3 regions of the Erwinia sp. INIA01 genome follow, and region 1 is predicted to be linked to each of the others. Evidence: predicted binding sites of a transcription regulator. Region 1 holds the regulator's gene; each other region holds the start of a gene.
What was found. Region 1 encodes PurR, which represses purine synthesis genes. Its sites were predicted from a motif close to CANGCAAACGTTTGCNTG; they were not measured.
Positions count from the first base shown of each region.

Region 2: the regulator PurR is predicted to act here: its motif matches at 2,048-2,065, upstream of rbsD (D-ribose pyranase).
Region 3: the regulator PurR is predicted to act here: its motif matches at 1,239-1,256, upstream of epd (erythrose-4-phosphate dehydrogenase).

Region 1 is NZ_JAPDNC010000020.1:36,178-39,459, reverse strand. Features, by position in the region: gene OMR58_RS24315 (C40 family peptidase) at 209-1,072, shown strand; gene cydH (cytochrome bd-I oxidase subunit CydH) at 1,138-1,227, opposite strand; gene purR (HTH-type transcriptional repressor PurR) at 1,523-2,548, shown strand; gene punR (DNA-binding transcriptional activator PunR) at 2,572-3,282, opposite strand, start outside.
Region 2 is NZ_JAPDNC010000008.1:5,879-9,160, forward strand. Features, by position in the region: gene rbsC (ribose ABC transporter permease) at 1-101, opposite strand, end outside; gene rbsA (ribose ABC transporter ATP-binding protein RbsA) at 104-1,609, opposite strand; gene rbsD (D-ribose pyranase) at 1,617-2,036, opposite strand; gene OMR58_RS14870 (YgiW/YdeI family stress tolerance OB fold protein) at 2,318-2,716, opposite strand; gene qseB (quorum sensing response regulator transcription factor QseB) at 2,937-3,282, shown strand, end outside.
Region 3 is NZ_JAPDNC010000002.1:634,521-637,802, forward strand. Features, by position in the region: gene tkt (transketolase) at 1-791, shown strand, start outside; gene epd (erythrose-4-phosphate dehydrogenase) at 1,351-2,397, shown strand; gene pgk (phosphoglycerate kinase) at 2,419-3,282, shown strand, end outside.

The sequences.
Region 1 (3,282 bases):
CTCGATGTTGGATTACTTTTTTTTGTTGAGTTAAGCAGCTGATTGCGTTCAATAATTCACCATTTACTTAATCTGTCTTATTGAAACAAAAAACACCTTACCTTTTGTTAAGAAGTTAGATTAGAATTGCCCTAACCCCTGCAAATTGCAGAATTCTTTTTCGATTGCCATGCAGTCATTACACTGAGTTTAACTGTTAATGGGAACGTTGCGTTTAATCATCACGCTTAGCATGCTGGCCTTTGCCCAGCTGTTCTTTAATATGGCGCATGCATCGCCTCATGCTCCCGTTAACGCAAATCAGCATAAAGTTGACCACAACTCTGCGCGTGAGGATGAACGCCGCAAGCGTCGGCCGGTTAAAGCGGCTGCCACGAAAAAAGTCAAAGAACCCCTCATTAAAAAAACCAAAGAGCCTGCGCTTAAGAAAACCAAAGTTTCTGCTACCCAGAAGGCAAAGCTGAAAAAGAGCCAGGAAGCGACGGCCTCACGCGAAGTAAAAACCACCCACATCGGTAAGATGGAGAAAAAACGCTACGGCCGCGAGCGTCTCGCCTCTTTACAGACCAAAAAAGGCAAGAAAGGCCCGCTGCGTGCTATCGAGCGCGATGAGGCTGAATCCCCTGAATCACCGCTGAAGTTGAGCAAAGCGCACCGCGCGCGCTATCAGAAAGCGCGTGAAACGGCGATGAACAAACTGATGGGCCAGTTGGGTAAACCCTACCAGTGGGGAGGCGCATCACCGTCAACCGGTTTCGACTGTAGCGGACTGGTGTGGTATGCCTATAAGGACCTGGTGAAGTTTAAGATCCCGCGTACGGCAAATGAGATGTATCACCTGCGCGATGCTGCGCCGATCAAACGCGATAAACTGGAGAAAGGCGACCTGGTGTTCTTCCGCATCAACGGACGCGGTACCGCCGATCACGTTGGCGTATATCTTGGTGGTGGAAAATTCATTCAGTCACCGAGAACCGGCAAAGACATTCAGGTAAGCGCGCTGGGCGATGATTACTGGCAGGAGCACTATATTGGTGCCCGTCGAATGATGACGCCAAAAACAATTCGCTGATTGCGCAACGCGGTAAGCGATTGCTGAATTGCTAATCGGGAGGAGCCATGCTCCTCCCGATTTTTTTAGTGCAGAATAGCCGTAAAGCTAAATGCAATAATCATCAGTAGCGCACCCACCGTGGTCAGCAGTGAGAATTTCAGATCGGTACTCATCGTCTCTCCTTAATAACCCTGCAAAATGTATGCACAAAGATTTTCCCACAGTTCCCCGTAAAAATCTCGTTTTCTCTGCGCAGCCTTGTTAGAATTCCTCTTTTCCGTTGCGCAACAGTAGCGGATAACGGTTTTTGCCAGCTCTGCAGTCACTCTACGGACGATTTTTTCCCCTTTCCGACCCGTTGCGACAGCATCCAAACCACTTTGGTCTGGTGGGAAAAGGCTGCACCCAGGCAAACGTTTAACCAACCTGTTATCAAATAGTTACGATAACACCAGGAGCATAAGTTTAATGGCAACAATTAAGGATGTGGCAAAGCGAGCCGGGGTGTCTACAACCACGGTTTCCCACGTAATTAATAAAACGCGCTTTGTAGCCGAAGAGACCCGTGAAGCGGTGTGGGCAGCAATTAAGGAATTGCACTATTCCCCCAGCGCCGTGGCACGCAGTCTGAAGGTCAACCACACCAAAACCATCGGCCTGCTCGCCACCTCCAGCGAAGCGCCCTATTTTGCCGAAATTATTGAAGCCGTGGAAAACCGCTGCTTTGCCAAAGGCTATACCCTGATCCTTGGGAATGCACATAACGACCTGAACAAACAGCAGGCTTATCTGTCGATGATGGCGCAGAAGCGCGTCGACGGGCTGCTGGTGATGTGCTCTGAGTACCCGGATTCATTAATCTCGATGCTGGAAGACCACCGCAATATCCCGATGGTGGTCATGGACTGGGGTGAATCGCGCGGAGATTTCACCGATACCGTGCTGGATAACGCCTTTGAAGGCGGCTATCTGGCCGGGCGTTATCTGATTGAGCGTGGGCATCGTGATATCGGTGCCATCCCGGGACAGCTGGAGCGTAACACCGGCGGCGGTCGCCATGCGGGGTTCCTCAAGGCGCTGAACGAAGCCGGGATTACACTGCGTGAAGAGTGGCTGGTTCAGGGCGACTTTGAACCTGAATCCGGCTATCGGGCCATGCAGCAGATTCTGGGGCAGAAACAGCGCCCGACCGCCATCTTCTGCGGCGGCGACGTCATGGCGATGGGTGCAATTTGCGCCGCGGACGAGATGGGCCTGCGCGTTCCACAGGATATTTCAGTGATCGGCTATGATAACGTGCGCAACGCACGCTATTTCACACCGGCGCTGACCACGGTGCACCAGCCGAAAGAGCGGCTGGGAGAAACCGCGTTCGATATGCTGCTCGATCGCATCACCAGCAAGCGTGAAGAACCGCAGACCATTGAAGTTCATCCGTCACTGATTGAACGCCGCTCCGTGGCCGATGGTCCGTTCCGCGACTATCGCCGCTAATCCCTTGCTCGTTTACCGTTCGCTCAGGCGGACGGTTCACTCAGCCATTCAGCATTCAGCGTATCGCTGTCGCCAACATAATCCAGCAGCCAGCGCAGCGCCGGTGATGCACTCTGTTCCGACCAACTCAAGCAGCATGGGCTGATCGGGAACGGGTTTGCCAGCGTCAGTTCCGCAATTCCCCCTTCAGCAATCCAACCCTGGGCAAAGTGCCCCGGGATCATGCCGACGCACAGTCCGGCGCGCAGGCAGTCTAACGCGCTGTCCCAGTCCGGGACCACCAGCCGCCGCTGATTATCCAGCGTCCAGGTGTTACGCTTCGGCAACGCGCGCGAGGTGTCCTCCAGCGTCAGAGATGGCCATTCCCGCAGCAGATCGTCGCTAAGCGGTCCCGTCTGTTGCAATAAGGGATGATCCGCCTGCACGACACAGCGCCAGTTAAGGCTGCCCATATCGCGAAAGGCGAAGCGCCCGCCCACCGGCACCGCCTGCGTAGCCCCGATAGCCGCATCAACGCGGCCATCCGCCAGCGCATCCCATACGCCGTTAAACACTTCGGGGAAGATATGCAGTTCCATATCGGGGAAGTGACGGTAGAAATCGACGATAAGCTGACGGGTACGCTGCGGCCTGACGATGCGGTCAACGGCGATATTAATCTGACCGCGCCAGCCGTTAGCCACCTGCTGACAGCGGCGTCGTGTGGCAAGCATTTTTTTGATAACAAAACGCCC
Region 2 (3,282 bases), on a different contig from region 1:
GAGACAATGGCGATCAGCACCAGCAGTGCAATCAGCGATTTCTGTTCAAGCAGCCATGCCTTACTGATCAGGCGGCGTGAAGGGATTGTTTGCGTACTCATAGTTATGCCAGCTCCGCGCTGTATTGTTTGCCTACTGCCGCCGCCATCAGAATTTCCTGCGAGGCGTGTTCAATCGGGAAGTCACCGCTCAGGCGACCTTCGTGCATCACCAGCACGCGGTCGCTCATACCCAGCACTTCCGGCATTTCAGAAGAGACGAGGATGATGCTCAGCCCCTCTTCTTTAAACTGGTTAATTAGCTGATAAATCTCTTTCTTCGCGCCAACGTCCACGCCGCGAGTCGGTTCATCCAGGATCAGCACCTTAGGCCGGGTCATCAGGCCACGGGCAATAGCCACCTTCTGCTGATTCCCGCCGGAAAGCAGGCCGATCGGCTGATTCATCGAAGGGGTTTTAACGTTAAACAGCTTGATAAAGTCCCCGACGGCCAGCTGCTCTTCACCGTGCTTCAGACGACCGCCGGTATGGCTGAAATACTTCAGGGCGGTCAGCGACATGTTCTCTTTTACCGACATCCCCAGCACCAGACCATCGCGCTTGCGGTCCTCAGAGATATAGACGATACCGTTGAGCAGCCCTTCTTCTGGCGAACGCGCTACTACCGCTTTGCCGTCCAGAGTTACGGTTCCGGCTGAACGCGGCAGTGCGCCGTACAGCACTTTCATTAATTCGGTACGGCCAGCGCCCATCAAGCCCGCCACGCCAAGGATCTCTCCTTTACGCAGAGTAAAGCTGACATCGTCAACGCCGGAACCGCTCAGGTTTTCCACCTTCAGGCGAATATCACCCGGTGCTTTGTCCAGGCGCGGATACTGCTCTTCGAGCTTGCGACCGACCATCATTTCGATCAGCGACTCTTCGCTTAACGAGTTAACCTCCCGCTCGGCAATAAACTGACCGTCGCGGAAAATAGTCACGTCATCGCAGATCTCAAAAATCTCTTTCATGCGGTGGGAGATATACACAATGCCGCAGCCCTGCGCTTTCAGCTCGTTGATCACGCGAAACAGCGAGGCGGTTTCCGTATCGGTCAGCGCATCCGTTGGCTCGTCCATAATGATGACTTTAGATTCAAAGCTCAGCACTTTGGCAATCTCAACCATCTGCTGATCGCCGATCGACAGATCGCCTACCAGCTTGTGGCTGCTGAACCGCAGATTCAGGCGTTTCAGCAACGCGTCCGCCTTCTCGTACATCGCTTTCCACTGAATACGGCCAAAGCGATTAACGAACTCGCGACCGAGGAAAATATTCTCCGCAATACTGAGCTGCGGGATCAGGTTAAGTTCCTGGTGGATAATGCCGATACCCGCTTCCTGCGACGCCTTCGGCCCGTTGAACGTTGTTTCTTTACCCAACCACTCAAAGCTACCGGCATCACGAGCGTAGATCCCGGTCAGGACTTTCATCATGGTGGATTTACCTGCACCGTTCTCCCCCACCAGCGCCATGACGCGGCCAGGATAAACGGCAAGTGCAGCCCCCGACAGCGCTTTCACGCCAGGGAAGGATTTCTCAATGCCTTTCAGTTGCAGTAAAGGTTGCATAACGGCCTCAGAAGGTCACGCCAGCGTTAAGGATGATATTCGCATACGGAGAACACTCCCCGCTGCGAATAACAGCCTTACTACGTTGTGTTTGTTGTTTGAACTGTTCGTGACTGATATAGCTGATACTAATGGTATTACCCTGGTGTTGTTGCAAGGATTTAAGCAGAGCGATCAGTTCACTGTGGAGCTGCGGATTGTGCTGCAAAATCTCCTCCGCAAGGATGGCGCTCTCAACCTGCATTTCTTCAGTGACCGTTTTGGTTACCTGCAAAAAACTGGGAATACCGTGAGTCAGCGCAAGATCGATGCGCTGCGGGCCATGCGGGACAGGCAGGCCAGCATCGCCGATGGTCAGGCTATCAGTATGTCCCAGGCGGGAAACCACGGACGAAATATCAGAATTCAGTAAGGTGCCTTTTTTCATCTTTCACTCCAGAGCGAAACGTTTCGCTGACTGCAGTTTAAGCAACGGCCAGGGGAAAACAATCGCCAGATCGTGAAAATGTGATCGCCATCGAAACGTTTCGCTGTCGTTGCACGAAGATGAATTTACGGGGTCAAAGGGGCTTCAGAAAGAAAGTTGGGGGGATTTTGATATGAATGATTGCCTTGCGGAACAGCGCGAGATAATCCTCCAGAAAACAGCGTTTTCCGCCGATGCTGGAAGAATAGTTTATCGCTCGCGCTACCGGGAATGAGTCAGCCTTACTGACTGAGTTTTCTGATCTGCTTCACATCCAGCTCAAGGGAGTTAAAGTCTTTATCCAACTTGCCCTGAAGTTCGACATTATCTTTAGGGCCGACGGTCTGGCCTTCCCAGCGCTTGTGGTCAATCTCTACCGTCATAGTGCCGGTGGCATCGCGAAACAGATAGTCTTCATCACCGATACGCTTCTCGATATTACCGCGCATCGTTACCCAGGCGTCGTCTTTCATATCCTGCGCCTGTTTTACGGTCACCATCGTACCATTTGGCCCGCTAAAGCCCCCTTTCTGAACGACGGAGGTCGGCGCATTCGGGTCGACAAAGCCGCCTCCCTGTACGGCCAGAACCGGGGTAGAAATCAGGGCGGTAATCGCCAGTAATGCAGCTGTTTTTTTCATGTTCATCTTTATCACCTTTCTTCCTGAACGGAGGCAGCGTTCCACTGCCGGAGGGTCTCTGAAAGTGATTAAAACAAACGCTTCTTAACAGGATCTTAAGGAACATCAGCTGATGAGTTTATTTCTGTTTATTGCGTAAATTCAGGCAATTTCGCCGATCGTCCCTGTACAAGCGGCATCCTCATTCCGTATAAAACCGCTAACAGCCAAGGATAAGCCGATGAGAATTTTACTGATTGAAGACGACCGCCTGATTGGCGACGGGATAAAAGCCGGACTGGGCAAGCTGGGGTTTAGCGTTGACTGGTTTACTGAGGGAAATGATGGCCTGCTCGCCCTCAGCGCAGCACCCTACGATGCCGTGGTGCTGGACCTCAGCCTGCCGGGGATCGATGGCCTGGAGATCCTGCGCCAGTGGCGCCAGGAGGGCCGCGATGAGCCGGTGCTGATCCTGACCGCCCGCGATGCCCTTGAGCAACGGGTCGATGGCCTGCAGCAGGGGGCCGACGACTATCTGTGCAAGCCTTTTGCCCTCACCGAAGTGGCGGCACGGCTGCAGGCGCTGA
Region 3 (3,282 bases), on a different contig from region 1:
CGGGTAACTACATCCATTACGGCGTGCGCGAATTCGGTATGACCGCGATCGCTAACGGTATCACCCTGCACGGTGGTTTCCTGCCTTACACCGCAACCTTCCTGATGTTTGTGGAATACGCGCGTAACGCGGTACGTATGGCGGCACTGATGAAGGTCCGTCAGGTGCTGGTTTACACCCACGACTCTATCGGTCTGGGCGAAGACGGCCCGACTCACCAGCCTGTTGAGCAGCTGGCCAGCCTGCGCGTTACGCCAAACGTGAGCGCATGGCGTCCATGTGACCAGGTTGAATCCGCAGTGGCCTGGAAATACGGTATCGAGCGCCATGACGGTCCTACCGCACTGATCCTGTCCCGTCAGAACCTGGCACAGCAGGAGCGTACCCCTGAGCAGCTGGCGAACATCGCTCGCGGTGGTTACGTGCTGAAAGACAGCGCGGGCACCCCTGATGTGATCCTGATTGCGACCGGTTCAGAAGTTGAGCTGGCGGTTGGCGCATTCGACAAACTGACTGCGGAAGGCCACAAAGTTCGCGTGGTGTCTATGCCGTCTACCGATGCCTTCGACAAGCAGGATGCTGCCTACCGTGAATCCGTGCTGCCGAAAGCGGTTAGCGCTCGCGTAGCGATTGAAGCGGGTATCGCTGACTACTGGTTCAAATACACCGGTCTGAACGGCGCTATCGTTGGCATGACCAGCTTCGGTGAATCTGCACCAGCTGAGCAGCTGTTCGACCTGTTTGGCTTCACCGTGGACAACGTTGTCGCTAAAGCGAAAGGCCTGCTGTAATCCTTTCCAACCGGCCCTTAATCGGGCTGGTTTACCGAAAAAAGCACCGCCTGGCGGTGCTTTTTTTTTCGCTCGCCGATCGTGACTGGCGATGTTCAATTTCTACAAATTCTCGCCCCGGTTCCTTTCAGCAATGTACGGCATGAAATTTCATCATTCTCTGAAGTGTTGTCCGAAAGGATGATACCCCTTGGTTTAGTGGTGTTATTGGTGCGTGTAACTACCGATTAAGCGCTTCATTGGGAGGCGGTTTACATAAAGTGGTATTCGTCTAAAATTTCATCGGGACAAGCGGTGGGGTGGATAATTATGCGCCAAAATGTGCCGTTTTTTGCGTAATTTTGTGACGCAGATCGAAAGTTAAGCGCGGTAATTGATCGTAGTCATTCCTATTATTCCTCTCTTCTATTATTCTAGCTGAAGCGTTTCAGTTTGATTGTCGCCGCCGATGCAGCCGCTGGCCTGCCGCGGGGGGGACGCAAGAATTCCCTGTACAAATCGCGGCGTCTGGCTCAGGCTAATCGTCCGATTTCATAGAGAATTCTGATGCAGGAGTAATATGACGGTTCGCATTGCCATTAACGGATTCGGTCGCATCGGGCGCAATGTTCTGCGTGCGCTGTACGAAACCGGACGTCGTGCTGAAATTACGGTGGTTGCCATTAACGAGCTGGCTGATGCCGCCGGAATGGCTCATCTGTTGAAATACGACACCAGCCATGGCCGCTTTGCCTGGGATGTGCGTCAGGAGCGCGACCTGCTGTCGGTTGGCGATGACACTATCCGCCTGCTGCATCACGCCGATATTGCCTCGCTGCCGTGGCGCGAGCTGAATGTGGATATCGTGCTGGACTGCACCGGCGTCTACGGCAGCCGTGCCGACGGCGAAGCGCATCTGCTTTCAGGGGCAAAAAAAGTGTTGTTCTCCCATCCTGGAGGCAATGACCTGGACGCCACGGTCGTTTTCGGTGTGAATGAGAAAGAGCTGCTGCCGGAACATCTGTTGGTATCAAATGCGTCCTGCACCACTAACTGTATTATTCCGATAATCAAATTGCTGGATGATGCGTGGGGGATAGAGTCGGGTACGGTAACCACCATCCACTCAGCGATGCACGATCAGCAGGTGATTGATGCCTATCATCCCGATCTGCGGCGTACCCGTGCGGCAAGCCAGTCGATTATTCCAGTTGATACGCGTCTGGCTGCTGGCATCACCCGTATTTTTCCGAAATTTAATGACCGTTTCGAAGCGATTGCCGTACGCGTGCCGACGATAAACGTGACGGCGATTGACCTGAGCGTTAGCGTGCGGGATGCGGTCAAGGCCTGCGAGGTCAACGCCCTGCTGCAAAGTGCGTCAGAAGGGGCTTTTAGTGGTATAGTTGACTACACGGAATTACCGTTAGTCTCTATTGATTTTAATCACGACCCGCACAGTGCCATCGTTGACGGCACGCAGACGCGGGTCAGTGGTCAGCACCTGATTAAGACCTTGGTCTGGTGTGATAACGAATGGGGCTTTGCTAACAGAATGCTGGATACCACGTTAGCGATGGCCGATATCGGTTTCAGTCAGGACGCAGCAGCGTCTGTAAAACTTTGAGAATCAACGAGAGGGTTCACCATGTCTGTAATTAAGATGACCGATCTGGATCTTGCTGGTAAACGTGTTCTGATCCGTGCCGATCTGAACGTGCCGGTAAAAGAAGGGAAAGTGACGTCTGATGCACGTATCCGTGCTTCTCTGCCGACTATCGAAGCGGCTCTGAAGCAGGGCGCAAAAGTGATGGTTACCTCCCACCTGGGCCGTCCGGTTGAAGGTGAATACAACGAAGAGTTCTCCCTGCTGCCGGTGGTTAACTACCTGAAAGATAAGCTGGGTGCGGACACCGTCTCCCTGGCGAAAGATTACCTGGACGGCGTTGAGCTGGAAGCCGGTAAGCTGGTAGTGCTGGAAAACGTTCGCTTTAACAAAGGCGAGAAGAAAGACGACGAAGCCCTCTCTAAAAAATACGCCGCGCTGTGCGACATCTTCGTGATGGACGCCTTCGGTACCGCACACCGCGCGCAGGCCTCTACTCACGGCGTGGGCAAATTTGCCCCAGTTGCCTGTGCAGGCCCGCTGCTGTCAGCCGAACTGGAAGCATTAGGTAAAGCTCTGTCTAACCCGGCGCGCCCAATGGTTGCCGTGGTCGGTGGTTCTAAAGTTTCCACTAAGTTTGACGTGCTGAACTCTCTGGTGAAAATTGCCGACACCGTGATCGTCGGCGGCGGTATCGCTAACACCTTCGTGGCTATTGACAACAAAGTCGGTAAATCTCTGTACGAGCCAGATTTCGTTGAAGCCGCGAAAAAACTGCGCGACGAGTTCAAAATCCCGGTTCCTACCGATTCACGCGTGGGTACCGAGTTCTCTGAAACCGCACCTTCAACCGTGAAGAAAGTGAGCGAAGTTCAGGATAACGAAGAGATCATGGACTTCGGCGAC